4 regions of the Bradyrhizobium sp. HKCCYLS3070 genome follow, and region 3 is predicted to be linked to each of the others. Evidence: predicted binding sites of a transcription regulator. Region 3 holds the regulator's gene; each other region holds the start of a gene.
What was found. Region 3 encodes HrcA, which represses chaperone genes, less so after heat shock. Its sites were predicted from a motif close to GTTAGCACTCNCNNNNNGNGAGTGCTAAC; they were not measured.
Positions count from the first base shown of each region.

Region 1: groES (co-chaperone GroES) is a predicted target of HrcA. The motif match lies at 6,003-6,031, and genes of this name have one in related genera.
Region 2: groES (co-chaperone GroES) is a predicted target of HrcA. The motif match lies at 2,526-2,554, and genes of this name have one in related genera.
Region 4: groES (co-chaperone GroES) is a predicted target of HrcA. The motif match lies at 1,787-1,815, and genes of this name have one in related genera.

Region 1 is NZ_JBNPTI010000001.1:338,852-346,325, reverse strand. Features, by position in the region: gene ACQR03_RS01560 (MFS transporter) at 1-1,054, opposite strand, end outside; gene ACQR03_RS01555 (NupC/NupG family nucleoside CNT transporter) at 1,172-2,422, shown strand; gene ACQR03_RS01550 (acyltransferase family protein) at 2,360-4,381, opposite strand; gene ACQR03_RS01545 (cupin) at 4,603-5,208, opposite strand; gene ACQR03_RS01540 (usg protein) at 5,411-5,695, opposite strand; gene groES (co-chaperone GroES) at 6,075-6,389, shown strand; gene groL (chaperonin GroEL) at 6,477-7,474, shown strand, end outside.
Region 2 is NZ_JBNPTI010000012.1:110,789-118,262, forward strand. Features, by position in the region: gene ACQR03_RS27755 (diguanylate cyclase domain-containing protein) at 1-1,206, opposite strand, end outside; gene ACQR03_RS27760 (trypsin-like peptidase domain-containing protein) at 1,352-2,446, opposite strand; gene groES (co-chaperone GroES) at 2,669-2,983, shown strand; gene groL (chaperonin GroEL) at 3,026-4,648, shown strand; gene ACQR03_RS27775 (hypothetical protein) at 4,910-5,140, shown strand; gene ACQR03_RS27780 (Hsp20 family protein) at 5,391-5,840, shown strand; gene ACQR03_RS27785 (hypothetical protein) at 5,931-6,464, shown strand; gene ACQR03_RS27790 (class II aldolase/adducin family protein) at 6,573-7,352, opposite strand; gene ACQR03_RS27795 (glycosyltransferase family 39 protein) at 7,459-7,474, opposite strand, start outside.
Region 3 is NZ_JBNPTI010000003.1:415,679-423,152, forward strand. Features, by position in the region: gene ACQR03_RS14415 (hypothetical protein) at 1-705, shown strand, start outside; gene grpE (nucleotide exchange factor GrpE) at 862-1,482, opposite strand; gene hrcA (heat-inducible transcriptional repressor HrcA) at 1,615-2,703, opposite strand; gene rph (ribonuclease PH) at 2,868-3,581, shown strand; gene rdgB (RdgB/HAM1 family non-canonical purine NTP pyrophosphatase) at 3,578-4,222, shown strand; gene hemW (radical SAM family heme chaperone HemW) at 4,209-5,366, shown strand; gene ACQR03_RS14445 (penicillin-binding protein activator) at 5,380-6,588, opposite strand; gene rsmI (16S rRNA (cytidine(1402)-2'-O)-methyltransferase) at 6,893-7,474, shown strand, end outside.
Region 4 is NZ_JBNPTI010000010.1:38,423-45,896, forward strand. Features, by position in the region: gene ACQR03_RS25315 (protein phosphatase CheZ) at 182-961, shown strand; gene ACQR03_RS25320 (hypothetical protein) at 1,074-1,583, opposite strand; gene groES (co-chaperone GroES) at 1,914-2,210, shown strand; gene groL (chaperonin GroEL) at 2,332-3,975, shown strand; gene ACQR03_RS25335 (hypothetical protein) at 4,116-5,306, shown strand; gene ACQR03_RS25340 (META domain-containing protein) at 5,647-6,054, opposite strand; gene ACQR03_RS25345 (L-lactate permease) at 6,205-7,474, opposite strand, start outside.

The sequences.
Region 1 (7,474 bases), on a different contig from region 3:
TCACCGCGCCGACGCGACCGCGCATCTCGTTGGGCGTGGCGAGCTGAACGAGAGAAAAGCGGATCACGACGCTGACGGTGTCGGCGGCGCCGAGAACGGCGAGCGCAGCGACCGAGATCCACATCACATGCGAGACGGCGAACACGACCGTCGCCGCACCGAACACGATGACCGCCTGGAACATGCGCAGGCCGACGCGCCGCCGAATGGTGTAGCGCGCCAGCACCGCCGTCATCGCCAGCGCGCCGACCGCGGGCGCGGCGCGCAGCACGCCGAGCCCGAACGGCCCGGTGTCGAGAATATCGCGCGCGTAGATCGGCAGCAGCGCAGTGACGCCGCCGAGCAACACCGCGAACAGATCGAGCGAGATGGTGCCGAGGATCGCCGGATTGGCGCGGATGAAGCGGACGCCGGCGAACAGATCGTCCTTGCTGCCCTCGAGCCGCTCGGCCGGCACGTCATCAGGCACCTGCATCAGGCCGGTCAGGGCCATGCCTCCGATCCAGAACAGCATCATGATGCCGTAGGGCACACCGGGCGCGACCGCATAGGCGAAGCCGCCGATCGCAGGCCCCGCGATGGTCGCGAGCTGCGCTGCACCGCTGGACAGCGCGCTGGCCCGCTGCAAGGTCCCGGACGGCGCGATCAGCGGCAGCAGCGCCGCCGTGGCCGGGCTTTCGAAGGCGCCGGCAATGCCGAGCACGAAGACGGCCGCGAACAGCTGGAATTCGCCGAGCTGACCGGCGTAAGCGCCCCAGCACAGATAGAGCGCCGTCAGCGCCTCGACGAGCTGACAGAGCTGCACGACGCGCTTGCGCTGGAATCGGTCGGCGGCGCTGCCGGCGACGAACACCAGCAGTGCCGTTGGCAGGAACTGGATCAGCCCGACCATGCCGAGATCGAAGGCGCGCCCGGTCAGGTCGTAGATCTGCCAGCCGATCGCCACCGCCGCGATCTGGCTCGCAAAGCGCGACAGGCTGCGGGACGACAGGAAGAACAGGAACGCGCTTTGCTTCAAGAGATCGCGCGCGCCGATCGGGAAGGTGGACGACATGATGGCGCCTGCGTGACGCAGCCCTCACTGCTTGTCAATCGCGGGCCCCGCATGGCCGCGCGGCATTGCACGCGGCAGTTCCCTGCGCCCATAATGAAACGGGGTTCGGGGGATCTGATGCTTCAGCTGCAATCGGCGTTCGGGATAATCGCACTGCTCGCGATCGCATGGGCGCTCGGTGAAAACCGGCGCGCGGTGTCGTTGAAGCAGGCCGGGCTCGGGCTGGTGGTGACGCTCGTGACGGCCATCGTCCTGCTCAAGGTGCCCGCCGTCGCCCGCGCGTTCGGCGCCATCAACGACGTCGTGGGCGCCATCTCGTCGGCCTCCCGGGCCGGCACCTCCTTCGTCTTCGGCTATGTCGGCGGCGGCGCCCTGCCCTTCGAGCTGAAGGCGCCCGGTGCCGATTTCGTGCTCGCCTTCCAGGCGCTGCCGATCGTGCTGGTCATGAGCGTGCTCACGACGCTGTTGTTCTACTGGCGCGTGCTGCCGCCCTTGGTGCGCGGCATGGCCTGGCTGCTGGAGCGCACCCTCGGCGTCGGCGGCGCGGTCGGCCTGTCGACCGCCGCTAATGTCTTCCTCGGCATGGTCGAAGCGCCGCTGTTCATCCGGCCGTATCTGGCGCAGATGACGCGAAGCGAATTGTTTCTCGTCATGACCGGCGGCATGGCCGGCATCGCCGGCACCGTGCTGGTGCTCTACGCCACGCTGCTGGCGCCACTGATCCCGGATGCCGCCGCGCATTTCGTCATCGCCTCGGTGCTCGGCGCGCCGGCGTCGATCTTGGTCAGCCTGATCATGGTGCCGGAGACGTCGAAGCAGCTCACCGGCGGCGCGCTCGGCGATCCTGGGACTCAGGCCACCTCGACCATGGACGCGATCGTCAAGGGTACCAGCGCCGGGCTCGAACTCTTGATGAACATCGTGGCGCTGCTGCTGGTGCTGGTCGCGCTGGTGCATCTCGCCAACGCGATCCTGTCGCTCTTGCCCGCCATCGGCGGCGCCGACATCTCGCTGCAGCGGCTGCTCGGCCTCGTGATGGCGCCGGTGTGCTGGCTGATGGGCCTGCCGTGGTCGGAGGCCGTCACCGCCGGCGGCCTGATGGGCACCAAGACGGTGCTGAACGAGCTGATCGCCTATGTCGAGCTGGCCAAGCTCGATGCAGGCGCGCTCGATCCGCGCGCGCGGCTGATCATGCTGTACGCGATGTGCGGCTTCGCCAACTTCGCCAGCCTCGGCATCATGATCGGCGGCCTCGGCACCATGGCGCCGACCCGGCGCGACGAGATCAACGCGCTCGGCCTGAAATCAATCGTCTCCGGCACCCTCACCACCTGCCTGATGGGTGCGATCGTCGGCCTGCTGACGTGAGCTGAGCTCGGTCGTCATCGGCAGCAGTTGCGGCACGATCCTCGCCATCACGAGCTGGGAGCCCTCCGCCGTGAGATGCGCATGATCGAACGACAGCGGGACGTCGCCGACCGTGAGCGGACAGCGGCTGTTCTCGCAGACCGCCGACAGGATCGAGATGTAGGACAGGCCTTCGCCACTCGGCAGCGCCGCCTGCATGGCCGCATCCAGCGCGAAGATGTCCGAGCGGACGAAAGCCACGGGATCCGGAGTCGCGCCGCGCAAGGTGGCGCGCGCCAGCATCGACGGCAGCCGCGCCCGGAATTGCACGGAGGGGCCGAGCAGCACCACCGGAATGCCGGCATCATTGAGCCGAGACAGGGTCGACCTGAGGTCGCGCACCATTCCGGCAAAGCGCGGCGATCGGGCATCTTCGAGCCAATCTGCTGACATCACCACCAGATCGGGCCGGTGTGCCGCGAAGTAGTCGCGCATCTGGGCCGCCAGCGCGCGGCAGGCGGCCACGCCCTGCGTCTCCGCGCTGAAGGTCGGCATGCAGGTGGGCTGGCTCGCCTGCATGATGTTGACGGTGTCCGGATCGAGCTCGGCCTTGAGGCCGTGGTAGTAGTGCGCCGCAAAGCTGTCGCCCCACAGCAGCAAATTGGTCTTGCCTGGCACTGGACGGAGACAATCCTCGGGCACGCGCCCGTCCGGCGTCGTGAAGCAGGTGCCGTAGCGATAGACCGGCTTCATGTCGTAGGCGTTGTAGGCGTCCAGCCGCTGCGCCGCGCGGTCGGCGTCCGACACGGCGCCGGCGCGCAGCAGGCCGACGCCGCTGCCGGCCAGCAGCAGCAGGCTCGCCACCGCCGCGAGACCGAACGCGGCGCGCGGAGTCGCCGCGAGCCGGCGGTTGCGGAACGGTTGCTCGATGAAGCGCCACGACAGCGTGGCGACCGCGACCGTCAGGACGAACAGGGCCGCCCGCTCCCAGCCGTCGAGCGCGAGGCCGGGCTTGGCGAAGCGCGCGAAGGCGAACAACGGCCAGTGCCACAGATACAGCGAATAGGAAATGCGGCCGAAGAACGCCGCCACGCCGAGCGGCGATAGCGGGCTACGCGGCACGTTGGCCACGCGGGCGCCGCTCCACAGGAACAGCGCGGCGCCGAGGCATGGCGCCAGCGCGTCGACGCCGGGGAAACCCGGTCCGGGGCGCAGCGCCAGAATCGGCACCGCCATCAGCAGCAGCGACAGCGCGCGGGCGCCGCGCCGGGCGAGACCAGGCCGCGGTGCGGGAAGGCCGGATATCGCGACCAGGCTGCCGAGCAGGAATTCCCAGGCGCGCGGCGGGCTGAGGAAGAATGCGCTCGCGGACGCGCCGCCTCGCATCAGCAGCAAACCGAGCGCGAACGAGCCGGCAGCCAGCAGCGCCAGCGTGAAAGTCAGCGCCAGCCTGCGGCCGCGCGCTAGCAGCAACACGGCCCAGACCACGATCGGCAGCACCAGATAGAACTGCTCCTCGACCGCGAGCGACCAGGCGTGCAGCAGCGGCTTCTCCACCGCGGCGTGGTCGAAATAGCCCGACTGCTGCCAGAAGAAGATGTTCGAAGTGAAGGTGACGACGGCGGCCGCGGAACGGAAGAATTCGGCGCGCTCGGAGCCCAGCATGTCCTGCGACGCCGGGAGCGCCGCGAACGCCACCATGGCGTAGAGCGCCGGCAGCAGCCGCCGCACCCTCCGCTCGTAGAATTGCACGAACGAGAAGCGGCCCGCCGCGATCTCCGCGGCGATGATGCCGGTGATCAGGTAGCCGGAGATGACGAAGAAGATGTCGACGCCGACGAAGCCGCCGAAGATCGCCGGCGCCTCGAAATGGAATGCGACGACGGAGAGCACCGCGATGGCGCGCAGCCAGTCGATGTCCTCGCGATGTCCTACACCCGAAGCCGAGCCGGCGCCCGCGCTGGCGAAGCGGGGCTGCATCGATGCGCGCGTGCGAGGCGCGCGCGGGATCGTGGGAGCGAACTGGACGACGAAGCGCGGCAACGGGACGGGTACGCCTTTACGCAAGCCCGCGGCGAACACCTCTTACGGATTCGTCGCCGGCCCATCCGTCCCAGTGACGCGAGACCGGATGTCAACACACACGCGCGATGGGACCGCCGTCCATCGCACGCAAATGTTTCCATCCATTTCTGTCGGCTTTACGTCGACAGTTCGACGGTTTTGAAGTCGGCCGGCAGGATCACTTCCAGCAGCTCGACGTCGTCGGAATAGTCGAGGATCATGTGCCGGATCTTCGGCGGCTGGGTCCAGCAGCTGCCCTCCTGCATCAGCGTCTCGCCGACGCCTTCGAGGTAGCTCTTCACCCAGCCCTTGAGCACATAGACCATCTGGAAGTCGACCGCATGGGTGTGCAGCTTGGAGACTTCCTGCGGATTGCACGGCGGCAGCATGCGGATGACATGCGCGCGCGCCAAACCGTGCGTCGCGTCGGCGATGCCGAGGTCGCGGTAATGGGCATAGGCGCGCAGGCCGTCGGCCTTGAAGTCCTCCTCGCGGTGATGGCTGATCGCGACCTTCTGTTTGCGGCGGCGCGGCGCCGGCGCTGGTCGCCCCTTGCTCGCCAGCGCCTTGCGCGCCGAGGGCGCAGCCGCCCGGCCCGGCTTGGCGGGCGTCTTCGCCAGCGGCTTGGCGCTAGTTCTCGTAACGGCCTTCGCCGTCGCCTTACTGCTCTTGCCGGTCTTCAGCGCCGCTGACTTGGCGGCGGCGCGTGATGCGGGCTTGGTCGTCCGGCTCTTGGTGGCCATGGTGCTCTCCCTGCGTATCCTCGTCGCGAGGGTAGCACATATGGAGAGTCCCAGCAGCCGCTCCAACAAAGGTCGTCATTCCAGGGCGTGCGAAGCACGAGCCCGGAATCCATTCCTCCGCGCGTTCTGCCGCCCGATGGATTCCGGGCTCGCGCTTCGCGCGCCCCGGAATCTCATGAGGCGGCAGCGGTGGCTGTCAGCCTCAATGCAGCCGGAAGACGCCGTCGACGGCGCGCAGCTCGGCCGGCTTGATCAGCTTGGAATGCGCCACCGTGACCGAATACAGCGGACCCTCGATCTTCTCCTGCCAGAACGCCAGGAAGTCCTGCAGCGCCGGGAATTTCGGAAACAGGTCGTAGTTCTGCCAGACATAGGTCTGCAGCAGCGAGCGATGGTCCGGCATCCGATACAGGATCTGCGCCGTCGTCAGCCCGTAACCCAGCACCTGTTTCCGAAAGTCCTCGGAAACCTCAACCTTCGACACCATGCCAACCTCCGTTTCTGGAGCGCATGTCCGTGTGGCCATCCGGGATGGAGCCACCCGGCAAAGATGCGCTCACTGCCTAGAAATGTGACGCATGTCCTCAACCCATCTCAAGCTTAAATGTTTAACGACATGTTGAAAAATGCTGCATTAGCAGCCACTTAGCCCAGGTGCTAATACGGGGTTTCACGGTCCGTTCCGCTCCCGTTAACGCTATCGGAACGCTTTGGCAGAGCCCGCAGTTGACTGCTAATTTTTCTGCTACAAGCCCTTGCCCGGCTGAATGCTCTCCCCTAAATCCAGCCTGCGTGCTGGCACTCGCCGGCGCCGACTGCCAAATTTCCAGAAACTGACAATCGCCTCAATAGCTTAGGAGGACTGTATGGCTTTCCGTCCGCTTCACGACCGCGTCGTGGTCAAGCGCATCGACGCCGAAGAGAAGACCGCTGGCGGCATCATCATCCCCGACTCGGCCAAGGAAAAGCCCTCGCAGGGCGAAGTGATCGCGGTGGGCCCGGGCGCCCGCGACGAGAGCGGCAAGCTGGTCCCGCTCGACGTCCAGGTCGGTGATCGCGTGCTGTTCGGCAAGTGGTCGGGCACCGAGGTCAAGATCGACGGCCACGAGCTGCTGATCATGAAGGAAAGCGACATCATGGGCGTGCTCACCGACACCGCGTCGAAGAAGAAGGCCGCCTAAGCCAACCCGCTCAACGCTCACCCTGAGGAGCGCCTGCGGGCGCCCTGCCCAGGGTGAGACGACCAATTCAACTCAGGGAAACCCAATATGTCAGCAAAAGACGTAAAGTTCGGCGTCGACGCTCGCGACCGCATGCTGCGCGGCGTGGACATCCTCGCCAATGCCGTCAAGGTCACGCTCGGTCCGAAGGGCCGCAACGTCGTCCTCGACAAGTCGTTCGGCGCGCCGCGCATCACCAAGGACGGCGTCACCGTCGCCAAGGAGATCGAGCTCGACGACAAGTTCGAGAACATGGGCGCGCAGATGGTGCGCGAGGTCGCCTCGAAGTCCGCTGATGCGGCCGGCGACGGCACCACCACCGCGACCGTGCTGGCCCAGGCCATCGTGCGTGAAGGCGCCAAGGCGGTTGCCGCCGGCATGAACCCGATGGATCTGAAGCGCGGCATCGACCTCGCGGTCGAGGCGGTCGTTGCCGACCTCGTCAAGAACTCCAAGAAGGTCACGTCGAACGACGAGATCGCCCAGGTCGGCACCATCTCCGCCAACGGCGACGCCGAGATCGGCAAGTTCCTCGCCGACGCCATGAAGAAGGTCGGCAACGAGGGTGTCATCACCGTCGAGGAAGCCAAGTCGCTGGAGACCGAGCTCGACGTCGTCGAGGGCATGCAGTTCGACCGCGGCTACATCTCGCCCTACTTCGTCACCAACGCCGACAAGATGCGCGTCGAGATGGATGACGCCTACATCCTGATCAACGAGAAGAAGCTGTCGTCGCTGAACGAGCTGCTGCCGCTGCTCGAGGCCGTGGTGCAGACCGGCAAGCCGCTGGTGATCGTCGCCGAGGACGTCGAGGGCGAGGCGCTGGCTACGCTCGTCGTCAACCGCCTGCGTGGCGGCCTGAAGGTCGCGGCCGTCAAGGCGCCGGGCTTCGGCGATCGCCGCAAGGCCATGCTGCAGGACATCGCGATCCTGACCGGCGGCCAGGCGATCTCGGAAGATCTCGGCATCAAGCTCGAGAACGTCAACCTCTCCATGCTCGGCCGCGCCAAGAAGGTGATGATCGACAAGGAGAACACCACGATCGT
Region 2 (7,474 bases), on a different contig from region 3:
CGCGCTGGCGACCGACTTCGCCGCAAGATCGCCGCCGGCGATCTTGCGCAGCGCTGCGAGATTGGCTTCGGCCGAAGCCAGTCGCCAGCAGGATTTCCCGCTCGACTTGGCTTCATACAATGCGGCGTCCGCCGCGAACAGCAGGGCTTCCGGATCGGTGCCGTGCTCGGGCGCGACGGCGATGCCGATGCTGATGCCGATCTGGACATGCGCGCCGCCCGGCAGGGCCATCGGCGAGGTCATCACCTCGATGATGCGCTCGCCGAGCGCCAGCGCGTGGTCGAGCGCAGGATCGCCGGCGAGCACCACGAACTCGTCGCCGCCGATCCGGGCGATGACGTCGCCGCGAGAGGCGGTCTGCCGCAGCGTCCGGCCGACGATCTTCAGCAACTCGTCGCCTGCGGCGTGACCGAAGGTGTCGTTGACCGGCTTGAAGCCATCGAGATCGAGATACAGGACGGCGAAGCTGCGATCGCCGCCGGCGTCGAGCCTGCTCTGCAGCGCATCGATCAGGCCGGCGCGGTTGGACAGGCCCGTGAGTGGATCGAGCCGCGCCCGCTCGTCGCTCTCGCGCTTGGCCTGCATGACCGCCACCAGCATCTTGTTGAGCCGGAACGCCGCGCCGGTCATGGCGAGGAAGTAGACCGGCATCTGCAGATACATCGCGAACAACAACGGCTCATGCGACGTCGCGACGCCGGGGATGACGGGGCCGATGCTGAACAGGATCATCGTGCCGACCAGGCGCGGCGCGCTGAAATTGCGAAAGCAGATGCCGCCCACCATGGCGGCCGAGGAGATGCAGGTCAGTGACGCGGCCACCCAGTCGCCGGACGCGAGGCTGATGCCGACGCCGAAGCCGACGCTGGCGCTCCAGGTCACCGACAGCAGGATGTGGATGTCGGTCGGCGTCGCCAGCCGCTCGCGCGCGCGGCGGTAGGCAATCATCATCACGATCAGCCGCGACAGGCAGATCGCGACTTCGAGCACGAACCAGGTGATGAAGAGCGGGCTCGGCGTACGCAGTGCGAGCGCTGCGGCGACAGCAACGGTGTTGATGGCGCCGCCGGCGAACACCGACCAGCAGCCGTAGAGCTCACGCGTCAACGCGCGGCGGATATCTGATGACACCGGATATCCCGGGTCGGCCAGCCAGCGCGTCACGCGCCAGCGTGGCAAACTGAACGCCAAACCATCACCCCGCATTTCAATACCTCCGCGGGGTTGCAATAAGCGCGATAGCACTTAACAGGCGTTTAGAGAGGTATCGGCGTCTCGCTGCATGCTTGATGCGCGGTAAAAATTTACTCCACGTGGTATGCGCAGCTAACAACGAACTGAAGTTGAATTCTCAGCCCGAGGTTCTCGCGCGCGCACGTTCTTCGGTGACCGGTGCGACCTCCACCGTCGCATTGCCGAGCGCGCGGTCGCGCTCGAACACGAGACGGACGCGCTGCCCGACCGGTGTGAGGCCGATCAGGTTACGCACCTGCGTGGCGCTGCGCACCGGCATGTCGTTCGCCTTCACGATGATGTCGCCCTTGCGCAGTCCCGCGCGTTCGGCCGGCGAGCCCACGGTGACGTCGGCGACGCGCGCGCCCTGAATCCGGCCGTCGGCCGGCGCATCCAGGTCGAGCAGGGTCACGCCGATGCGGCCGCGATCGACGCGGCCGTTGGCGACGAGCTGCTCCATCACCCGCCGCGCCATGTTGATCGGGACGGCGAAGCCGATGCCGACATTGCCGCCGCCGGGCGAGATGATCGCGGTGTTGATGCCGACCAACTCACCGCGCAGATTGATCAGCGCGCCGCCGGAATTGCCGGGATTGATCGCAGCGTCGGTCTGGATGAAATCCTCGTAGCCCTGCTTGCCGAGGCCGGTTCGCCCGAGCGCGCTCACGAGACCCGAGGTGACGGTCTGGCCAAGACCGAACGGGTTGCCGACGGCGATCACGAAGTCGCCGACCTCGAGCGCATCACTGTCGCCAAGCGCGATGGCCTTGAGGTCGATGGGGTCCCTGATCTGCAGCAGCGCGATATCAGTGGCGGGATCGCGCCCGACCAGGCGGGCGGCGAATTTGCGGCCATCCTTGGTGCGGATCTGCGCTGTCGTGACGTGCTCGACGACGTGATTGGCGGTCATGACGTAGCCGCGCTGCGCATCGACGATGACGCCCGAGCCGGTGGCGCTGATCTGCTTCTCGACCTGCTTGGGGACGTCGAAAAACTCGCGAAACAGCGGGTCCTGGTAGAGCGGATTGTCCTGGCGGACCTTGCCTTCGACCGAGATGTTGACGACGGCGGGCGTCACTTCCTTGACCAGCGGGGCCAGCGTCGGCACCCGGCCGAGCTTGAGATCGGGAATTTGGGCCAAGGCAGGCCCGGTCATCAGGCAAAGCAGAATGGCAGGCGCCAGGACGGCCCGGAGAAAAGGCGGAAGCTGCATCGTGATCCCCAACAAGCGCGATCAGGATTTTTTGGCGACGACAGAACTGGGAAAGCGGCCGGCCCGGTTCAAGAGCCGCACTGGCAATCGTTCCCCGAGAGTGCCAAAAAATTTACGTGACCCTCTTGAACGAAAAGTTCGGCTTTCCTAGGTCGTTGCTCGCTCGGGGGCCTGATGGGACCCGAGGCTTATGACATCGCTGATCTGTAAAGGAGGATGTGCATGCATTTCCGTCCATTGCACGACCGCGTGCTCGTGCGCCGTATCGATGCCGAGGAGAAGACCAAGGGCGGCATCATCATTCCCGACACCGCCAAGGAGAAGCCGCAGGAGGGCGAGATCGTTGCCGCGGGTCCTGGCGCGCGGAATGAGCAGGGGCAATTGGTGCCGCTCGACGTCAAGCCCGGCGACCGGGTGCTGTTCGGGAAATGGTCGGGCACCGAGGTCAAGATCGACGGCAAGGATCTGCTGATCATGAAGGAGAGCGATCTGCTCGGCATCATCGAAGCTCCCGTGGCGGCGAAGAAGGCCGCTTGATTCCCTCAACTGACAGTCATCGAGAGAAAGGAGACGACGAACATGGCTGCCAAGGACGTGAAGTTTTCGACCGACGCGCGCGATCGCATGCTGCGCGGCGTCGACATCCTCGCCAATGCCGTGAAGGTCACGCTCGGTCCCAAGGGCCGCAACGTCGTGATCGAGAAATCGTTCGGCGCGCCGCGCATCACCAAGGACGGCGTGACGGTCGCCAAGGAGATCGAACTGGAGGACAAGTTCGAGAACATGGGCGCGCAGATGGTGCGCGAGGTGGCCTCGAAGACCGCCGATCTCGCCGGCGACGGCACCACCACCGCCACCGTGCTCGCCCAGGCCATCGTCAAGGAAGGCGCAAAGTCGGTCGCCGCCGGCATGAACCCGATGGATCTGAAGCGCGGCATTGATCTCGCCGTCGACGCGATCGTCAAGGATCTCAAGTCGCACGCCAAGAAGATCACCAGCAATGACGAGATCGCGCAGGTCGGCACCATCTCGGCCAATGGCGACAACGAGATCGGCCGCTTCCTCGCCGAGGCCATGCAGAAGGTCGGCAATGAGGGCGTGATCACGGTCGAGGAGGCCAAGAGCCTCGACACCGAGCTCGAGGTGGTCGAAGGCATGCAGTTCGACCGCGGCTACGTCTCGCCGTACTTCGTCACCAATTCCGAGAAGATGCGGGTCGAGCTCGAGGATCCCTACATCCTGATCCACGAGAAGAAACTGTCGGGTCTGCAGACCATGCTGCCGCTGCTCGAAGCCGTGGTGCAGTCCGGCAAGCCGCTGCTGATCGTCGCCGAGGATGTCGAAGGCGAGGCGCTGGCCACCCTGGTCGTCAACAAGCTGCGCGGCGGCCTGAAGATCGCCGCCGTCAAGGCGCCGGGCTTCGGCGATCGCCGCAAGGCCATGCTGGAGGACATCGCGATCCTCACCGGCGGCACGACCATCTCCGAGGATCTCGGCATCAAGCTGGAGAACGTCACCTTGTCGATGCTCGGCCGCGCCAAGAAGGTCGTGGTCGACAAGGAGAACACCACGATCGTCGACGGCGCCGGCGCCAGGAAGGACATCGAGGCGCGCACCCAGCAGATCAGGCTGCAGATCGAGGAGACCACCTCCGACTACGACCGCGAGAAGCTGCAGGAGCGGCTCGCCAAGCTCGCGGGCGGCGTCGCGGTGATCCGGGTCGGCGGCGCCACCGAGGTCGAGGTCAAGGAGCGCAAGGACCGCGTCGACGATGCGCTGCACGCCACCCGCGCCGCGGTGGAGGAGGGCATCCTGCCCGGCGGCGGCGTCGCGCTGCTGCGCGCCACCAAGGTGCTCGACGGCGTCAAGACTGTTAACGCCGACCAGAAGGCCGGCGTCGACATCGTCCGGCGCGCCATCCAGGTGCCGGTGCGGCAGATCGTGCAGAACGCCGGCGAGGACGGCTCGCTGGTGGTCGGCAAGCTCCTGGAAAAGGATGCCTATGGCTGGGGCTTCAACGCCGCGACCGGCGAGTACCAGGATCTGGTGCAGGCCGGCGTGATCGACCCCGCCAAGGTGGTCCGTACCGCGCTGCAGGATGCGGCCTCGGTCGCCTCGCTGCTGATCACCACCGAGGCGCTGGTGGCCGACAAGCCGAAGAAGGCGGACGCCGCCGCGGCCGCGCCGTCGATGGACTTCTGATCTGATGAAGCCGGGGCTGGCCGCAGCCAGCCCCGGCTGCCTGAAGGAAATATCTACAAACAACTGATCGCTGCCCTGTGCGGTCGTGGATCGGCCACAACGGGCAGCTATCAATCAGGTTGACGATCGCAGTTCGTCCAGAACCGGCCACAATTGCGTTCAGTGAGCCGGCTGTGATCGGACCGACGGTCGACGGGAGGTGTGGTTGAGCGCTGCCGCGCCGCCCGGTCTCATCAGCAGCGCGAGCTCGCAGGCCCGATCATGCCAGCCTGGCAATACGATCATCCGCCGCCCAACCCGACCTCCGTCATGAGCATGGGCGATCCCCGCCGCTTGACGCGGTTCTTGATCGAGAGCGAGCAACGCGTGGTGGCGCACTGCCAGGCCGTGTTGTCACGTGGCGACATCGATCAGCGCGAGCGCGACCGGCTGGTCAGCGTGCTGCGGGAGGCGACGATGCGGCTGCAGCGGCTGTCCGCCGTGGCCGCCTGACGGGTGTTGCGCTGCGAAAAAGGCTGCGAAAAAAATCGATCCGTTCCTCTTGAAATGGATGCCGGCTTTTCTAATTCGTCTGCTGCCGCTTCGGCGGCGCCGGGTGCCATCAGGGCCCGGTCGAAATCTGGGCGCTGACCGGTTGTCTGGTACTCAGAAGTCTCTTGGTACTCGGACATCTCCGGGACTTTGAAGTCCGCATCGGCTCGGCGCTCCTTCGTATCCATCTTGCTCCTAGGAGGACTTGGCTATGAGGACCTACGACTTCTCTCCGCTGTGGCGTTCGACCATCGGCTTCGACCGTCTGTTCGACCTGCTCGACGAGACCCAGCGCGCGGTCGAGGACCACTATCCCCCGTACAACATCGAGCGGATCGGCGACGACCGCTACCAGATTTCGCTGGCGCTGGCGGGCTTCGCTCCGGACGAACTGTCCATCACCGCCGAGCACAACGTGCTCACGGTGGAAGGACGCAAGGGCGACAAGGAGACCCGCGAATACCTCTATCAGGGCATCTCGTCGCGGCCGTTCAAGCGGCAGTTCAATCTCGCCGACTACGTGCAGGTGACCAACGCGGCGTTCGACAACGGCCTGCTGCGGATCGAGCTCGTGCGCGAGATTCCCGAGGCGATGAAGCCGCGCCGCATCGCCATCGGCACGGCGCCGATCGAGAAGATCGCGCAGCAGAAGGCGGCCTGACGCCTTGTTTGAGCTACGGCGCGGGCGACGTGTCGCCCGCGCCGTAGCAGCATCTGTCTCTTGTGAAAGGAGTGGAAGAGGAGAGACGCCATGAGCGAGCACCGTTTTTCGATCACCGCGGGCAGGGCCGGTTTTCATCCGGTCTCGCACTACGAGTCGCCGGCGGACCTGCTGAATGACCGCAAGCTGTCACTGGCCGAGAAGCGGCTGATCCTGTCGTCCTGGGCGTCGGACATGTATGCCGTCGAGTCGCAGCCGGGCCTGCGCAAGATCCCGGGCATCGCCAGGCCGCTTTATCTGGCCGACGTGCTTGGCGCGCTGCGTCAGCTCGACCGCGAGGATCAGCCGCCGCGCCCACGCGGCGGGGCGGCCATGCGCATCGTCCCGCGCGTCGATGTCGAAGCCGATGGCGCCGCGATGGACAGCGCCGCGAGCGGCAGGATGCGGCCCGCCGCCCGCCTGCGGTTCTCGCGCGAGGCCAATGTGCGGCGCTATCGCAAGCTGCTCGCCACCCGCCTTGCCGAGCACGAGCGGCGCTTCGTCGAGCGGCGGCTGGCCGAGGAATTGCAGCAACTGCACGGCCCGTCCGAGCGGCAGGGCATGGCTCGGGCAGGATGCTGCTGACGGGGCACGTCATCGCACGAACAAAAACGCCGCCCGGAATTGGGCGGCGTTTCATTCCGAAAAGCGTAGAGGGTGATGGGTTCAGACTAACCGATCAGCGGGCGACAATCAATTGCGGTAGCCCGGATTGAGGCGATCGAGCCGGCGCAGCAGCGGCGGCCAGACCAGCTGGGTGGAGCGCAGCTCGACGCGATCCTCGTTGTCGAACAGCTTCGCATTCCTGTCGATGACCTCGTCGCGCACGGGATAGGCCGAGGGACCGAGCGTGCGCGTGCGGACCTGGATCGAGCAGGCACGCTCCAGGTGATACATGCGCTCGAAGGCAGAGGCGACCGAGCGGCCGACCGTCAGGGTGCCGTGATTGCGCAAAAGCATGTGGTTCTTGCTGCCGAGGTCGCGCTGCAGCCGCGGCCGCTCGTCATGGTCCAGCGCCACGCCCTCGTAGTCGTGATAGGCGAGGTCGTGGGTCACGTATTGCGCGATCTGGTTCAGCGGCAGCAGGCCGTCGGCGCAGCTCGACACCGCGACGCCATCGAGCGTGTGCAGATGGATCACGCAGCCGGCATCCTCGCGGACCTCATGGATCGCGGAATGGATGGTGAAGCCGGCGGGATTGATGCTGTACTCGCTCTCGGACAGCTGATTGCCGTAGAGGTCGACCTTGATCAGGCTGGAGGCGGTGATCTCCTCGAACAGCAGGCCGTAGGGGTTGATCAGGAAGTGATGCTCGGGGCCGGGGACGCGGGCCGAGATGTGAGTGTCCACCAGGTCGTCCCAGCCGAACAGCGCCACCAGGCGGTAGGCGGCGGCGAGATTGACCCGCTGCGACCATTCGGCCTCGGTCATGTTCGACGGCACTTCCTTGAGGCGCGCTTCGGCTGGCGACATGGCATTCTCCGATTTCCAAGAGTTCATCGGAGCCTAAGCGGCACGCCGCCGCGCGGCAAGGCGCGGGGCAGGGGGAGCAGTCATGTCGTTTGGCTGAGCAGGCCGCTCATGGCGCCGGGATC
Region 3 (7,474 bases):
GCCAATCCCGCCGGGACCGGCAGCGTCAAGCCGGAGAGCATCGAGACCGCCGCCGGCACCGCCTACTACACGGTGGAGAACGGCCGGGATGGCGCCACGCCGGTGCGGCGCTACTCGATGATCCTGCCCGGCAACGGCTTCTCCGGCTACGTGGCCGTGCAGATCCCGGAGACCGCGAGCCGGATCTATACCGACGATGCCGTGCGCCAGATGTTCGCCTCCGCCGTCGTCCGCAAGGACGTTCCGGTCGACGAGCAGCTCGCGATGATGCCGTTCAAGGTCACCGACCTCTCCGGGTTCAAGACCATCCGCACGCTCGGGCCGGGCGCCCTGATCCTGGCCGATGGCGAAGAGGACAAGGGCTTCGAGGCCGCGCCCTTCGTGGTGATCGGGCTGGTGGCCGGCGTCGCCCCGGAGGCAGGCGACCGCGCGCGCGTCGCGCAGCAGGCGGCCACCACCATTCCGGGCGTCCGCGAAGCGCGCATCACGATGTCCGAGCCGATCCGCATCGACGGCCAGCCGGCCTATGAGACCCGGATCGACGCCACCAGCGGCAAGGACAATACGCCGGTGACGGTGGTGCAGTGGCTGCGCTTCGGCGGGCCGAACACGTTGCGGATCATCGGCAGCGCGCCGCGCGACCAGTGGTCGGCGGCCTTCCCGCGCTTCCGCGCCGTCCGCGACGGCATCCAGCCGAGAGGCTGAGACCAGTCCGGCATCGGACGTCGTGATCACGTCGGCCGCTCGCCGTGAGACGAACTACAAAGTCGCGCCGACAAACAAGAAGCCACGGGCATCGTTGCCCGTGGCTTGTTCGTTCGATCGACAGGACGGCAGCAGGACGCCTGCCTAGGCTCGCCGTCAGGCGGCGCTGTTCGACTGATCGTTGCTCGCCGCCGGCGCCGCCTTCGCGCCACCCTTGGACACGCCGACCAGCGCGGGACGCAGCACGCGCTCGCCGATCATGAAGCCGGCCTGCACGACCTGCACCACGGTACCGGACGGCACCGACGGATCCGGGACCTCGTACATCGCCTGCTGGAAGTTGGGGTCGAACTTCTGTCCCGTCGGATCGAACTTCTTGACGCCGTTCTTCTCCAGCGTGTTGAGCAGCGAGCGCTCGGTGAGCTCCACGCCCTCGATCAGCGACTTCAGGCCCGCATCGGCATTGGCGCGCGTCTCGGCCGGCACGGCATCGAGCGCGCGCTGCAGATTGTCGGCGATATCGAGCACGTCACGGGCGAAGCCGGTGATGCCGTACATGCGCGCATCGGCGACTTCACGGGCCGTCCGCTTGCGCAGGTTCTCCATCTCCGCGAGCGTGCGCAGCATCTTGTCGCGCGCGTCGGCCGCCTCCTTGGCAAGCGCCTCGGCCGAGCCGGCCTCAGGATCATCGGGCATGATGTAGGGCTTGGAGACGACGGGTTCGCTGGCCTGCGCCGGGTTTTCCGGATCATTCTTATGCAGGTCGGGATCGGTCATGGACAGACTCGCAAGTTCGGCTGACGGGTTTGGGGGATATGGGGCGGGATATCGTGCTTTGAGCGTCGAAAATCAAGCGCAGCCTGACCATCGCGCCCGGAGGCGCTGTCCGCGGGTGAACCAAGTCACGCGTCAGCCGCCCAGCAGCCGGCTGACCAGACGCGCGGCATAATCGACCGTCGGAATCACCCGGGCATAGTTGAGCCGGGTCGGACCGATGACGCCGAGCACGCCGACGATGCGCCCCGTGGCGTCGGAATAGGGCGACACGATCGTCGACGAGCCCGACAGCGAGAACAGCTTGTTCTCCGAGCCGATGAAGATGCGGACACCTTCCGCGCTCTCCGCCCGTCCGAGCAGATCGACGACGCCGCGCTTGGTCTCGAGATCGTCGAACAGCCGCCGGACACGCTCGAGATCTTCGAGCGCATGCAGGTCCTCGAGCAGGTTGGCGTGGCCGCGCACGATGAGCTGCCGCTCGTCGCTGTCCCCTCCGGACCAGCTCGCGACTCCGGCGGCGATCACCTTCTGCGTCAACTGATCGAGCTCGGCACGGTCATGCGCCAGCGCGGTCTCGAGCTCGAGCCGCGCTTCCGCCAGCGTCCGTCCTCTGATGCGGGCATTGAGGAAATTGGACGCCTCGGTCAGCGCCGACGACGGCACGCCCGGCGGCAGGGTCAGGACCCGGTTCTCGACCTGTCCGTCCTCACCGACCAGAACGACGAGCGCGCGCTCGGGCTCGAGCCTGACGAACTCGATGTGCTTCAGCCGGGTGTTGGATTTCGCGGTGAGAACCACGGCAGCGGCACGGGTCAGACCCGACAGCCGGGTCAGCGCTTCATCCAGCGCCGCTTCGACCGACTGCGCCCGGCCGACGGCCGCGAGCTGGCTCTGGATCGACTGCCGCTCGGCCTCCGTCATGTCGCCGACCTGCATCAGGGCGTCGACGAAGAAGCGCAGGCCAGCCTCGGTCGGCAGCCGGCCGGCCGAGGTGTGCGGCGCGTAGATCAGACCGAGCTGCTCGAGATCGGCCATGACGTTGCGCACCGAGGCCGGCGACAGCGGAACCGCGATCAGCCGCGAAATGTTGCGCGAGCCGACCGGTTCGCCGGTCGCCAGATAGCTTTCGACGATCTGCCGGAAGATCTCGCGCGAGCGCTCGTTCAGGTGCGCCAGACCGGCCGGCGGTGTCATCAGGTTGATCGGATCGTGGTGGGCCACCAGATGCACTCCTCCCAGCTGCCTATAATGTGTCCATGCGGCGGCTCGGTGGCAAGCCGGTCGGCGCTCGCGGGCGAAGCCATGATAAACCCTTGCCGCTGCCGGTCCCGGCTCCTACAAGGCCGGTCAAAGTCGGTCTTTCGCGCGCTTTCACGGAGAGAATCATGCGGCCGAGCCGCCGTGCACCGGATGAACTGCGGGCCGTGAGCCTGGAACGCGGCGTCGTCAAATACGCCGAGGGCTCCTGCCTGGTGAAGTTCGGCGACACCCATGTCCTGGTCACCGCCACGCTGGAGGACCGGCTGCCGCCCTGGCTCAAGGGCCAGGGTCGCGGCTGGATCACCGCCGAATACGGCATGCTGCCGCGCGCCACGCTGGAACGGACCCGGCGCGAGGCCTCCGCCGGCAAGCAGACCGGCCGCACCGTCGAGATCCAGCGTCTGATCGGCCGTTCGCTGCGCACCGCGATCGACCTGGAAGCGCTCGGCGAGCGCCAGATCACGGTCGATTGCGACGTGCTGCAGGCCGATGGCGGCACGCGCACGGCGTCGATCACCGGCGCCTGGGTGGCGCTGGCCGACTGCATCAAGTGGATGAAATCGCGCAACATGATCAAGACCGAGGTGCTGCGCGCCAACGTCGCCGCAATCTCCTGCGGCATCTACAACGGCACGCCAGTGCTGGATCTCGACTACGCCGAGGACTCCGAGGCCGAGACCGACGCCAATTTCGTCATGACCGGCGACGGCCGCATCATCGAGGTGCAGGGCACGGCGGAGAAGACGCCGTTCACCGAGACCGAATTCCTGGCGCTGATGGCGCTCGCCCGCAAGGGCGTCGCGCGGCTGGTCGACCTGCAGAAGATGGCGGTCGCGTGAGCAGCCCGCACCGCAAGCTCACCGGTCGCATCATCATTGCGACCCACAATCCCGGCAAGCTTGCCGAGATGCGCGAGCTGCTCGCCCCCCATGGCGTCGAGGCGGTATCGGCCGGCGATCTCGGCCTGGGCGAGCCGGACGAGACCGGCGAGACCTTCCAGGCCAACGCCCGCATCAAGGCGGTCGCCGCGGCCAGAGCCGCGCAGCTTCCTGCCTTTGCCGACGATTCCGGCATCGTGGTTCATGCGCTCGATGGGGCGCCGGGGATCTATTCGGCGCGCTGGGCCGGACCGGACAAGGATTTCGCCGGCGCGATGACGCGCATCGAGCGCCTGCTGCAGGAGCGGGGCGCGACTGGTGCCGACAAGCGCAGCGCCCATTTCGTCTCGGCGCTGTGCGTGGCATGGCCGGACGGTCACGTCGAGGAGGTGGAGGCGCGGGTCGACGGCACCCTGGTCTGGCCGCCGCGTGGCACGGCGGGCTTCGGCTACGACCCGATGTTCCTGCCAGAGGGCCACGACCGGACCTTCGGCGAGATGACCAGCATCGAGAAACATGGTCTGCCGCCGCTCGGGCTCGGCCTGTCGCACCGGGCGCGCGCCTTCGTGAAACTCGCGGAGATCTGTCTTGAGCAGCGCTGACAGCGAAGCGTTCGGCGTCTATGTGCACTGGCCGTTCTGCCTGTCGAAATGTCCGTATTGCGACTTCAACAGCCACGTCCGGCATGCCGCCATCGATCAGGACCGCTTCGCCCGCGCCTTTGCGCAGGAGATCGCGACCACGGCCGCCCGCATTGGGCCGCGCACCGTCACGTCGATCTTTCTCGGCGGCGGCACCCCGTCACTGATGCAGCCGCAGACGGTCGGCGCCATTCTCGACGCGATCGGCCGGCACTGGCACGTCGCTGGCGATGTCGAGGTGTCGCTCGAAGCGAACCCGACCAGCGTCGAGGCGACCCGCTTTGCCGGCTATCGCGCCGCCGGCGTCAACCGGGTCTCGCTCGGCGTCCAGGCGATGGACGATGCGTCGCTCAAGATGCTCGGCCGCCTGCACACCGCTGAAGAGGCGATGAAGGCGGTGGCGATCGCGCGCCATGCATTCGAGCGCTATTCGTTCGATCTGATCTACGCGCGGCCCGACCAGACGCCGCAGATGTGGACCGAAGAGCTGACGCGGGCGATCGGCGAGGCGGCTGAGCATTTGTCGCTGTATCAACTGACCATCGAGGAAGGCACGCCGTTCTTCGGCCTGCACGCCGCAGGCAAGCTGAAGACGCCGGACGAAGGCCTGGCGCGCACCTTGTACGACGTCACGCAGGAGATCTGTGTCCGTCACGGACTGCCGGCCTATGAGATTTCCAATCACGCCCGGCCCGGCGCGGAGTGCCGGCACAACCTCGTCTACTGGCGCGGCCAGGAATATGCCGGCATCGGCCCCGGCGCCCATGGCCGCCTCGACATCGGCGGCATCAGGCACGCGACCGCGACCGACAAGCGGCCGGAAGCCTGGCTGATGCGGGTCGAATCCAACGGTCATGGTGTCATGACCGACGACGAGCTCAACCGCGAGGAGCGCGCCGACGAATTCCTGCTGATGGGGCTGCGACTGGCCGAGGGCATCGACCCGCAGCGCTACGCAAGGATCTCCGGCCGCACGCTCGATCCGCGCCGCATCGCGCTGCTGCGCGAGGAGGGCGCGATCGCGGTCGATCCGGACGGACGGCTGCGGGTGACCCAGGACGGCTTTCCGGTGCTCGACGCGGTCGTCGCCGACCTCGCCGCCTGAGAAGTGCTGCGACTCAGGTCGCGCTGAAGCTCTTCGGCGCGCCGGCGACCGCCTGCCCGCCACCCGAACCGACGCGCATCACCGCAAGCCCGCGCTCATTGGTGCCGTCGCTGCGGAACCGGAACAGCCCGTCGATGCCGGCGAAGCCGGATGCATTGGTCAGGACATCGGGCGCGAAACGCTGGTTGCCCTGGGTGCGCGCCAGCGCGGCCACGAGCGCCACCGCATCATAAGCGAGGGTCGCCGTACGCACGGGATCGCCGCCGAATCGCGTCCGGTAGCGGCCGGCGAAGGCGCGGAAACCGGAGGGATCCGGCGCGGCATAGAGGCCGCCCTGCAGGCTGGCGCTGGCATAGACGCGCGGATTGTCCCACAGCCCTGTGCCGAGCAACTGAATGTTGCGCAGATTGGCGCCGGCAGCGGTCAGCGCATCGGCCGTCGCCGCGACCGATTCGCCGTCATCGGCCAGCAGCAGTGCATCGGCGCCGCCGAGCGCCTGCGCCACCGTGCGCGCAGGCCCGGTGCGGTCGCCGGAATATTTCTCGAATGCCACGATGCGTCCGCCGCGGCGGCTGACCGCGGTCTTGAACGCCCCCTCGACGACGGTGCCGTAGGCATTGTCGGGCAGCAGCGCCGCGAACGAGCGTTTGCCGACGCTGGCGGAATATTCGACGATGCGGCTGGCATCGGACTCCGGCAGGAAGCTGAGCAGATAGACGCCGCGCCCCGCCACACTCGAATCGGTCGAGAAGGCGATGACCGAGATGTTGCGCGCGCGCGCCACCTGGGCCGTCGCCGGCACCGAGCCCGCGAACAGGGGGCCGAGGATGATCTCGGCACCTTCGTCGCAGGCCTGTTGCGCGCCCTGCTGCGCCCCTTGCGGGCTGCCGGCGTCGTCCTTGATCAGGAGCTGGATGTTGGGGTTCTGAAACTCGGCCAGCGCCATCTCGGCGGCGTTCTTCATCGATTGCGCGGCGACGCCGGCATTGCCCGATGCCGACAGCGGCAGAATCAGCCCAACCTTGACCTGGCCGTTGCCGGCGACCGCCGGCTGCTGCGGAGGTCCCGCCGGCGCGGTCGGCTGCTCGAACGGATTGAAGCCCTGCTGGACGTTGGAGCACGCCGACAGCAGCGGCGCGCCGACGATCAGGCCCAGCGCCGTTCGCCGGGCGACCCCATGGGGTCCCGGACCGAGAGAGTTGGGATGACGCGGGCCCACCATGGCATCTCTTCGTTCGGCCGAGTCCGGCCAGAAGTTCCCCAAACGCACGTCCCGCAGGTCGTGCAGATTCACTCATATTGTCGACGAATAGTTAAGCAAAACAAAAGGCTGTCAGCGCCACACAGCCGATCAATTCGACGTTTTGCACGGCCTATCCCCTGCTCGTACACACCCTCATCGAGGTGCAGCTTCGAACTTGAAGCTGCGATGAACGGCACCCCCCCCCATGCCGATCGGCACTTCAAAATCGCTGCGCGGCTGTTCCCCTGTGGCAATCCCGCGGCAGGCCCTTTAAATTACCTCGATGGGCGCGAAGGCAATCCCCAAGACGTCGCCGGACGACGGCAAATCTTCCACCACGTCGACCTATCTGGTGGCGGGGCAGATCGTTGCAGCGCCCAAGGCGCGGCCTGGATTGCATCTGGTGGCGACCCCGATCGGCAATCTCGGCGACATCACGCTGCGCGCGCTGGAAACCCTGGCCGGCGCCGACCTCATCTTGTGCGAGGACACGCGAATCACGCGACGCCTGACCGAGCGCTACGGCCTCAGCGCGGAACTCGCAGCCTATCATGAGCACAATGCCGAAGCCGTCAGACCCAGGATCCTGCAGCGCCTCGCCGAAGGCGCGGCCATCGCGCTGGTGTCGGACGCCGGCACGCCGCTGATCTCCGATCCCGGCTACAAGCTGGTGCGCGAGGCGTGTGAGGCCGGGCATGCCGTCACCGCGCTGCCGGGACCTTCCGCCGTGCTCGCGGCGCTGAGCGTGGCCGCGCTGCCGACCGACCGCTTCTTCTTCGAGGGGTTCCTGCCGGCCAGGCAGCAGGCGCGGCGTACGCGGCTGTCCGAGCTCGCGCGCATCGACGCGACGCTGGTGCTGTTCGAA
Region 4 (7,474 bases), on a different contig from region 3:
TCGCTGCATACGTCGGCGGTTTTGATCGCTAGCGTTTATTTTGCGTGAAGGCCGGCGGAGCATGGTTAATAGTTGACGCACGATGCACGCCAGCGTTGCCCAACGGCGGTTCCTGGCGTGAACGCGATGTTAAATAGCCTCTGCGTAGAACTGATCCGAGCAAAAGGTCAGGGATACTATCATGGCTGTTCGCAAGCGTTTCCGTATCGAAGAAGCAATCGTCGGCCATATGCCGGAGCCTGAATTCGTGGGCGGCGAGATCGGCCCCAACCACAAGGAAATCATGGACGAGCTGCGCGCGATCCGCTCCCAGATGGCCAATGCGATCCGAAGCGGCGGCAGCAACACGGCGAACGCCGCCATCGAAGAGTCCGCCGCACGCGAGGTCGCCGAAGCGCGCGCGCTGCTCGAGACCTATCGCGCCCAGATCGAGCAGTGCGAAAAGCTCAAGGTCGAGCTCGACCTGATCCACGACGCGATCAACCGCACCAAGGGCGAGATCGCGACCCTCCATGCCAAGAGCTTCAACGGCGAGGAGATGGCCAAGGTCAACGGCGAGCTCGGCGCGGTCGTCGGCGGCACCGAGCAGGCGACGCAGCAGATCCTGGAAGCCGCGGAGGCGATCGACCAGGCCGCCAGCGCGCTGTCCAAGGTGGACTCGGCCGACCAGCAGAAGATCCTGAGCGAAGAGATCCAGGAGCGCGTGGTCTCGATCTTCGAGGCCTGCAACTTCCAGGACCTGACCGGCCAGCGCATCAACAAGGTCATGACCACGATGAAGTTCATCGAGCACCACATCGTGGTGATGATGGACATCTGGGGCGGCGTCGACGCCATCAAGGCGCATACGCCGCCGATCGTCGACCACCGCGAGGGCGACGCCCGGCTGCTGAACGGCCCGAAGGCGGAAGGCGACGTCGGCCACGCTTCGCAGGACGACATCGACGCGATGTTCAACTGACCTCGGCCAGTCCCAGCGACCGCTCCAGGCAACGTCACCATACAGGAACGCCGGCGCTATCGCCGGCGTTTTTCGTTCGACTCTCGACCTTTGCGGGATGTTCGCCCGGATCTCAGGCGCGCGGTCCGCAGCGGACGTAGACCATCGTCTGGTAACGGGTCGCCGCATCCTTGTCGACGAAGCGGGTGATCAGCACACGGCCGTCGAAGGAGACGACCTCGCGGTCCTGCTCGCCGCCGGGCGGTCCGGCCGGGCCGATGTAGTTCTTGCCGCTGGCCGATCCCTTCAAGCGCAGTTCCTGGGGAGTCGCCTGGTCGGCCAGGTGCATCACGACACCACCGGACGTGCCTGCCCCGATGACGTAGGGCTGTTTGCACTGCGCCAAAGCCATCTTTTCGGTGCGCGGGCGGTCATTCGGGTTGTTGTAGGCGGCAAGCCCCCATTTGCCCACGAGATCCTCGGCGCGAATCGTGGCCGGCACCTCGGGCTCGACCGGCGCCTCGGTCTGCTGCATGGGGGTCGACGGCGACAGGCTGAAGCCCGTGCACGCTCCCAGAAGCATCGTGAGCGCCGACGCGATCGCGAGATTGGCAACCGGCCGCGCGCACCGTGAACTCGTCATGGCATCCCCTTAGGAACAAGATCATGGCTGCCCCGTCCGGCAACCAAGCGCAAAACGCTCGTCAGAGCAATGACGTCGGATGACGACGCCGCTCCACTAACATGTCTGGCCCGGGACAACATCCCCTAACAGCCTCAAGAACGGCTTAACGGCTGGCCGTTGCTTGACAGGAACAGCCGCAAGCCATATTTCCCCGAGCGGTCTTTAGCACTCGGAGGGCGGGATTGCTAAGGCTGCGAGCCAGTTGGCGCCAAGTGGGCGTTCAATGTGGCCGCATTCAGATTTCCTCCGACAGCAACACTTATCCAAGCACCCCAAAAGGGATCCGTCATGGCCAAATCGAAGTTTCGTCCCCTGCACGACCGCGTCGTGGTTAAGCGCATCGACGCCGAAGAGAAGACCAAGGGCGGCATCATCATTCCCGACAGCGCCAAGGAAAAGCCCTCGCAGGGCGAAGTCGTCGCCGTCGGCCCGGGCGGCCGCGACGAGAGCGGCAAGCTGATCCCGATCGACGTCAAGGTCGGCGACCGCGTGCTGTTCGGCAAGTGGTCCGGCACCGAGGTCAAGCTGGACGGCGAGGAACTCCTGATCATGAAGGAGTCCGACATCATGGGCGTCGTCGCCTGATCCCGACCTGTCGGGGGCGGCGATCAGCCGCCCCGGGCGAAAATGCTCTGCAACCTCGTTCCGGCGACAGACGGGCGATCACGCCCCTCGCCGTCGAGGTCTACTCCAGGAGAATTCTGAAATGGCAGCCAAGGACGTCAAATTCGCCGGCGACGCACGCGACCGCATGCTGCGCGGCGTCGACATTCTCGCCAACGCCGTCAAGGTGACGCTCGGCCCGAAGGGCCGCAATGTCGTCATCGAGAAGAGCTTCGGCGCTCCGCGCATCACCAAGGACGGCGTCACCGTCGCCAAGGAGATCGAGCTGGAGGACAAGTTCGAGAACATGGGCGCGCAGATGCTGCGCGAGGTCGCCTCCAAGACCAACGACACCGCCGGTGACGGCACCACCACCGCGACCGTGCTGGCCCAGGCCATCGTGCGCGAGGGCGCCAAGGCGGTTGCCGCCGGCATGAACCCGATGGACCTCAAGCGCGGCATCGACATCGCGGTGGCCGCCGTGATCAAGGACATCGAGAAGCGCGCCAAGCCGGTCGCCTCGTCCTCCGAGGTCGCCCAGGTCGGCACCATCTCCGCCAACGGCGACGCCGCGATCGGCAAGATGATCGCCCAGGCGATGCAGAAGGTCGGCAACGAGGGCGTCATCACGGTCGAGGAGAACAAGTCGCTCGATACCGAGGTCGACATCGTCGAAGGCATGAAGTTCGACCGGGGCTATCTCTCGCCCTACTTCGTCACCAATGCCGAGAAGATGACCGCCGAGCTGGACGACGTCTACGTGCTCCTGCACGAGAAGAAGCTGTCGGGCCTGCAGGCCATGCTGCCGGTGCTCGAAGCCGTGGTGCAGTCGGGCCGCCCGCTGCTGATCATCGCCGAGGACGTCGAGGGCGAAGCGCTGGCGACGCTGGTCGTCAACCGCCTGCGCGGCGGACTCAAGGTCGCCGCCGTCAAGGCGCCGGGCTTCGGTGATCGCCGCAAGGCCATGCTCGAGGACATCGCGATCCTGACCGGTGGTCAGCTGATCTCGGAAGATCTCGGCATGAAGCTCGAGAACGTCACGATCAAGATGCTCGGCCGCGCCAAGAAGGTCGTGATCGACAAGGAGAACACCACGATCGTCAACGGCGCCGGCAAGAAGGCCGACATCGAGTCGCGCGTCGGCCAGATCAAGGCGCAGATCGAGGAGACCACCTCGGACTACGACCGTGAGAAGCTGCAGGAGCGTCTGGCCAAGCTCGCCGGCGGCGTCGCGGTGATCCGCGTCGGCGGCGCGACCGAGATCGAGGTCAAGGAGAAGAAGGACCGCGTCGAGGACGCCCTCAACGCGACCCGCGCTGCGGTGCAGGAAGGCATCGTCCCTGGTGGCGGCGTGGCGCTGCTGCGCGCCAAGAAGGCCGTCGGCCGCATCACCAACGCCAATTCGGACGTCCAGGCCGGCATCAACATCGTGCTGAAGGCGCTCGAGGCTCCGATTCGCCAGATCTCCGAGAACGCCGGCGTCGAAGGCTCGATCGTGGTCGGCAAGATCCTGGACGAGAAGTCCGAGACGTTCGGCTTCGACGCGCAGACCGAGGATTATGTCGATATGGTCGCCAAGGGCATCATCGACCCGGCCAAGGTGGTCCGCACCGCGCTGCAGGACGCCTCGTCGGTCGCAGGCCTCCTGGTCACCACCGAGGCCATGGTCGCCGAGCTGCCGAAGGATGCTGCTCCGGCGATGCCGGCCGGCGGCGGCATGGGTGGCATGGGCGGCATGGGCTTCTGAGCCCTGCTTTCGACATCTCACATTCAGGAAGGCCGCCTCCGGGCGGCCTTCTTTTTGGCCGAGTGTCCGCACCGGGGGTGCAGCGACCGCAAATCGGCGCTACAGCTTAAGGCCGATTCTGCCCCCACAAGGATTTTCAGATGCACGCGATTTTGCTTGCGCTGGCCGTGATTGCAGCGGCCGCGCCGGAACTCGGTTGGGCCCAGAGCAAGAGCGGGACCAAGGCCCCCGCCAACGAGACTCGGTATTTCACCGCGATCGACGGCCTGATGGACGGCAATGCCGACGTGATCCTGAAGGAGACGCGCCAGGGCAAAACCGTCACCGCCGCCACGCTCGACGTCTGCTATCCCGTCGCAAAGAATTCGGATCGCAAGGACCGCTTCGTGGTCAGCCTCACCGTCAATGGCCAGACCTTGACCGGTGCGACCCAGAGCAACGGCGCCAAGGAGCCGGTCACGGTGAAGCTGAATCGCAAGCCGACCGGCGACACGTTCGAGTTCCGCGGACAGATCGCGATCGGCAAGACCGTCACCGAGGTGGCGTCGACCGACAATTCCGACGTCAGCGAGAAGGAGTTCCAGGAGAGCCAGTCGAGCGACGACGGCATCAGCGCCCAGCCGAAGGACTTCACTGACGTCTCGCCCGAGGCGATCTCGGTCCGGCTCAAGCTAGACGCGGTGACCGACTTCCTCAAGAGCCTGAAGGGCGAGAACGTCGAAGTTTCGCTGTCGAGCCTCATCGTGAGCTGCGACGCACTGCGCGCGGGCGAGCAGACCATCAGCATGACCGTCGACCCCGAACGAGCCGGCGCGCTGATCGCGAAGGCGCGGACCATGAACGGCGTCGTCACTGCCGGCTGGACCGCCGGCACGGTCGAGATGGACCGCACCATCCGCTTTGCGGCGGCCGACTGGCGCGACGGTGACAAGATCAACAAGGACAAGCTGGCGGGCGCCATCTCCGACGTGCTGGCCAAGACCTACAATGCCAAGCCGACGAGTGCGGCGTGGAATCCGGTCAGCGGCAAGCTGAAGCTGACGTTGAAGCGGCCGAGCCAGCTGATGCCGGCGCTCGAGCTGACCGACGTCATCGAGGTCACCGGCCTCGTCTCGGCGGACAAGCCGGGCGGCGCCGACGCGCTGATGCTCTGGATCAGCAGCCCGACGACGACCACCATCGATGAGGCCTCGAGCGCCAAGCTGATCCTGTCGGACGAATCCTCGGGCGACGAGGAAGGCGACACGCGGGATGATGGCGGCGCCATCGACGAGCTGGCGAAGGCCTTCAAGGCCAAGCGCTGGGATGCGGACAACTCGGTCTGGAAGTAAGGCGAGCCATGACGGCATGGCGCCGCGATCTCAGATGCCACCCTCCCCTGGAGGGGGAGGGTCGATCGCGCGCGAAGCGGGCGAGCGGGGTGACGCCGCGGGCACCGGTGCACGTGGAGAGATCACCCCACCCCGCCTCCCATTCGCTGCGCTCATGAGAGGCGACCCTCCCCCTCCAGGGGAGGGTGACCGCGGGGCAGACCTCAAGGGTGCACACTGCGGAAGCGCGAGCGTGCGCAAGGCTGTTTGCTCAAATCATGATGCGGAAAGTGGAACGCATCATGCTCGAGCTTGAGCCCTCGACAGTCCCCACCAGGACTTTGGAAACGGCCGTCTCGGCTCAATTGGTGTTGAGCCGGAAGCGCAGCGTCTTCGGTCCGATGAAGATGATCAGGTCGCCCTGACGCTTCCAGTTCGTCACCGCGCTCAGCGCCGCGATCAGTTCGTCGTCGGCCTGCGCGCGCGCCGCCGGGCAGTTGCGGTCCTCGATCTTGCCGGCGATGAACACGATGGTGTTGCCGGCGACCGAGAACTGCCCCTTGCCGCCCTTGCACCACAGCTCGAGCACAGCATCACCGTTGTCGCCGATGTCGAGATCCGGCACCCGCTTCGAGCCCGGCTGCGGCAGCGCATCCAGCGTCATCTCCATGCCGAAGGGAAATTCCTCCGCCGAGGCGGCGGCAAGGGGCACGGCCGACATCAACAGGGCCGCAGCCAGTTTGGCGCAAGCTCGCTTCACTACTCGCATCGTTCCTCTCGACACATCATCACGTGCAGGGCTCGCCTCTTAAGCGATCGGCCCGGCGACCGCCAGCACGGCTCCCGCACAAATGTGTTCCAAACATAGCAAGCCCCGCGCCGCAGCTACGGCGCGGGGCGTTTGTCGCTGCCGGTGTTGCTACTTCAGCACCATCGCCGTGAACGGATAGACATAGGCCTGCAAGGTGACGAACAGGCCGACCAGACAGGCCAGCACGATCGAATGCAGGAAGACGTAGCGCAGGATCGAGCTCTCGTGGCCGTACCAGTTGGTGGCGGTCGAGGCGACGACGATCGACTGCGCATCGATCATCTTGCCCATGACACCGCCGGAGGAGTTGGCGGCCGCCATCAGGACAGGGGACAGGCCGAGCTGCTCGGAGGTGATCTTCTGCAGGTTTCCGAACAGCACGTTCGAGGCCGTATCCGATCCCGTCAGCGCCACGCCCAACCAGCCGAGCAAGGTGCCGAAGAACGGATAGAGCACGCCTGTCGCGGCGAAGGCCAAGCCGAGCGTGGCATCGACGCCGGACAGCCGGGTCAGCGTGCCGATCGCGAGCATCGCCGAGATCGTGATCAGCGAGATCGCGCAGAGACGGATGGTGCGGCCGTATTCCGCGATCAGTCTGCCCGGTCCGACACCCATCAGGAAGCCGGAGATGATCGCGGCGATCAGCATGCCGGTGCCGGTGAAGGTCAGGTAGGTGAACGAGAACACCGCGCCTTCCGGCGTCGGCTTCGCAGCCACCGGCGGCATCTTGTTGATCAGCTTGTCGAGCTCGGGCACCGGATAGTTCCAGGTGAAGATCGAGTTCGCCCAGGCCTTGAAGGCGCCGTTGCCCCAGATCAGCATGATGACGCAGACGATGATCCAGGGCAGCAGCGCGCCCCAGAGCTCGGCTTGCGTCAGCGGCGTGCGGTCCAGCGGCTTCGCCGCCGTCATCGTGGCGGCCGATTCGTCACGCCCGCGCAGCGCCGGCGACAGCCACAGCTGCTTGGGCTGCCAGACCTTCAGGAACAGGATCAGCGCGCCCATCGAGATCAGCGAGGCGCCGATGTCGACGATCCACGGATTGATGTAGTTCGAGATCAGGAATTGCGGCACCGCGAAGGAGACGCCGGTGACCAGGATCGCCGGCCAGATGTCCTTCATGCCCTTCCAGCCCGCGAACGCCCAGATCACCCAGAACGGCACGATCAGCGAGAACACCGGCAGCTGCCGGCCGACCATCGCGCCGAGGATGTAAGGGTCGAGACCGGTGACCGAGGCGAGGCCCTGGATCGGCGTGCCCAGCGCGCCATAGGCGACCGGGGCGGTGTTGGCGATCAGCGACAGGCCGGAGGCCGCGAGCGGCGAGAAGCCGAGACCGATCAGCACGGCACCGGTGATCGCCACCGGGGTGCCGAAG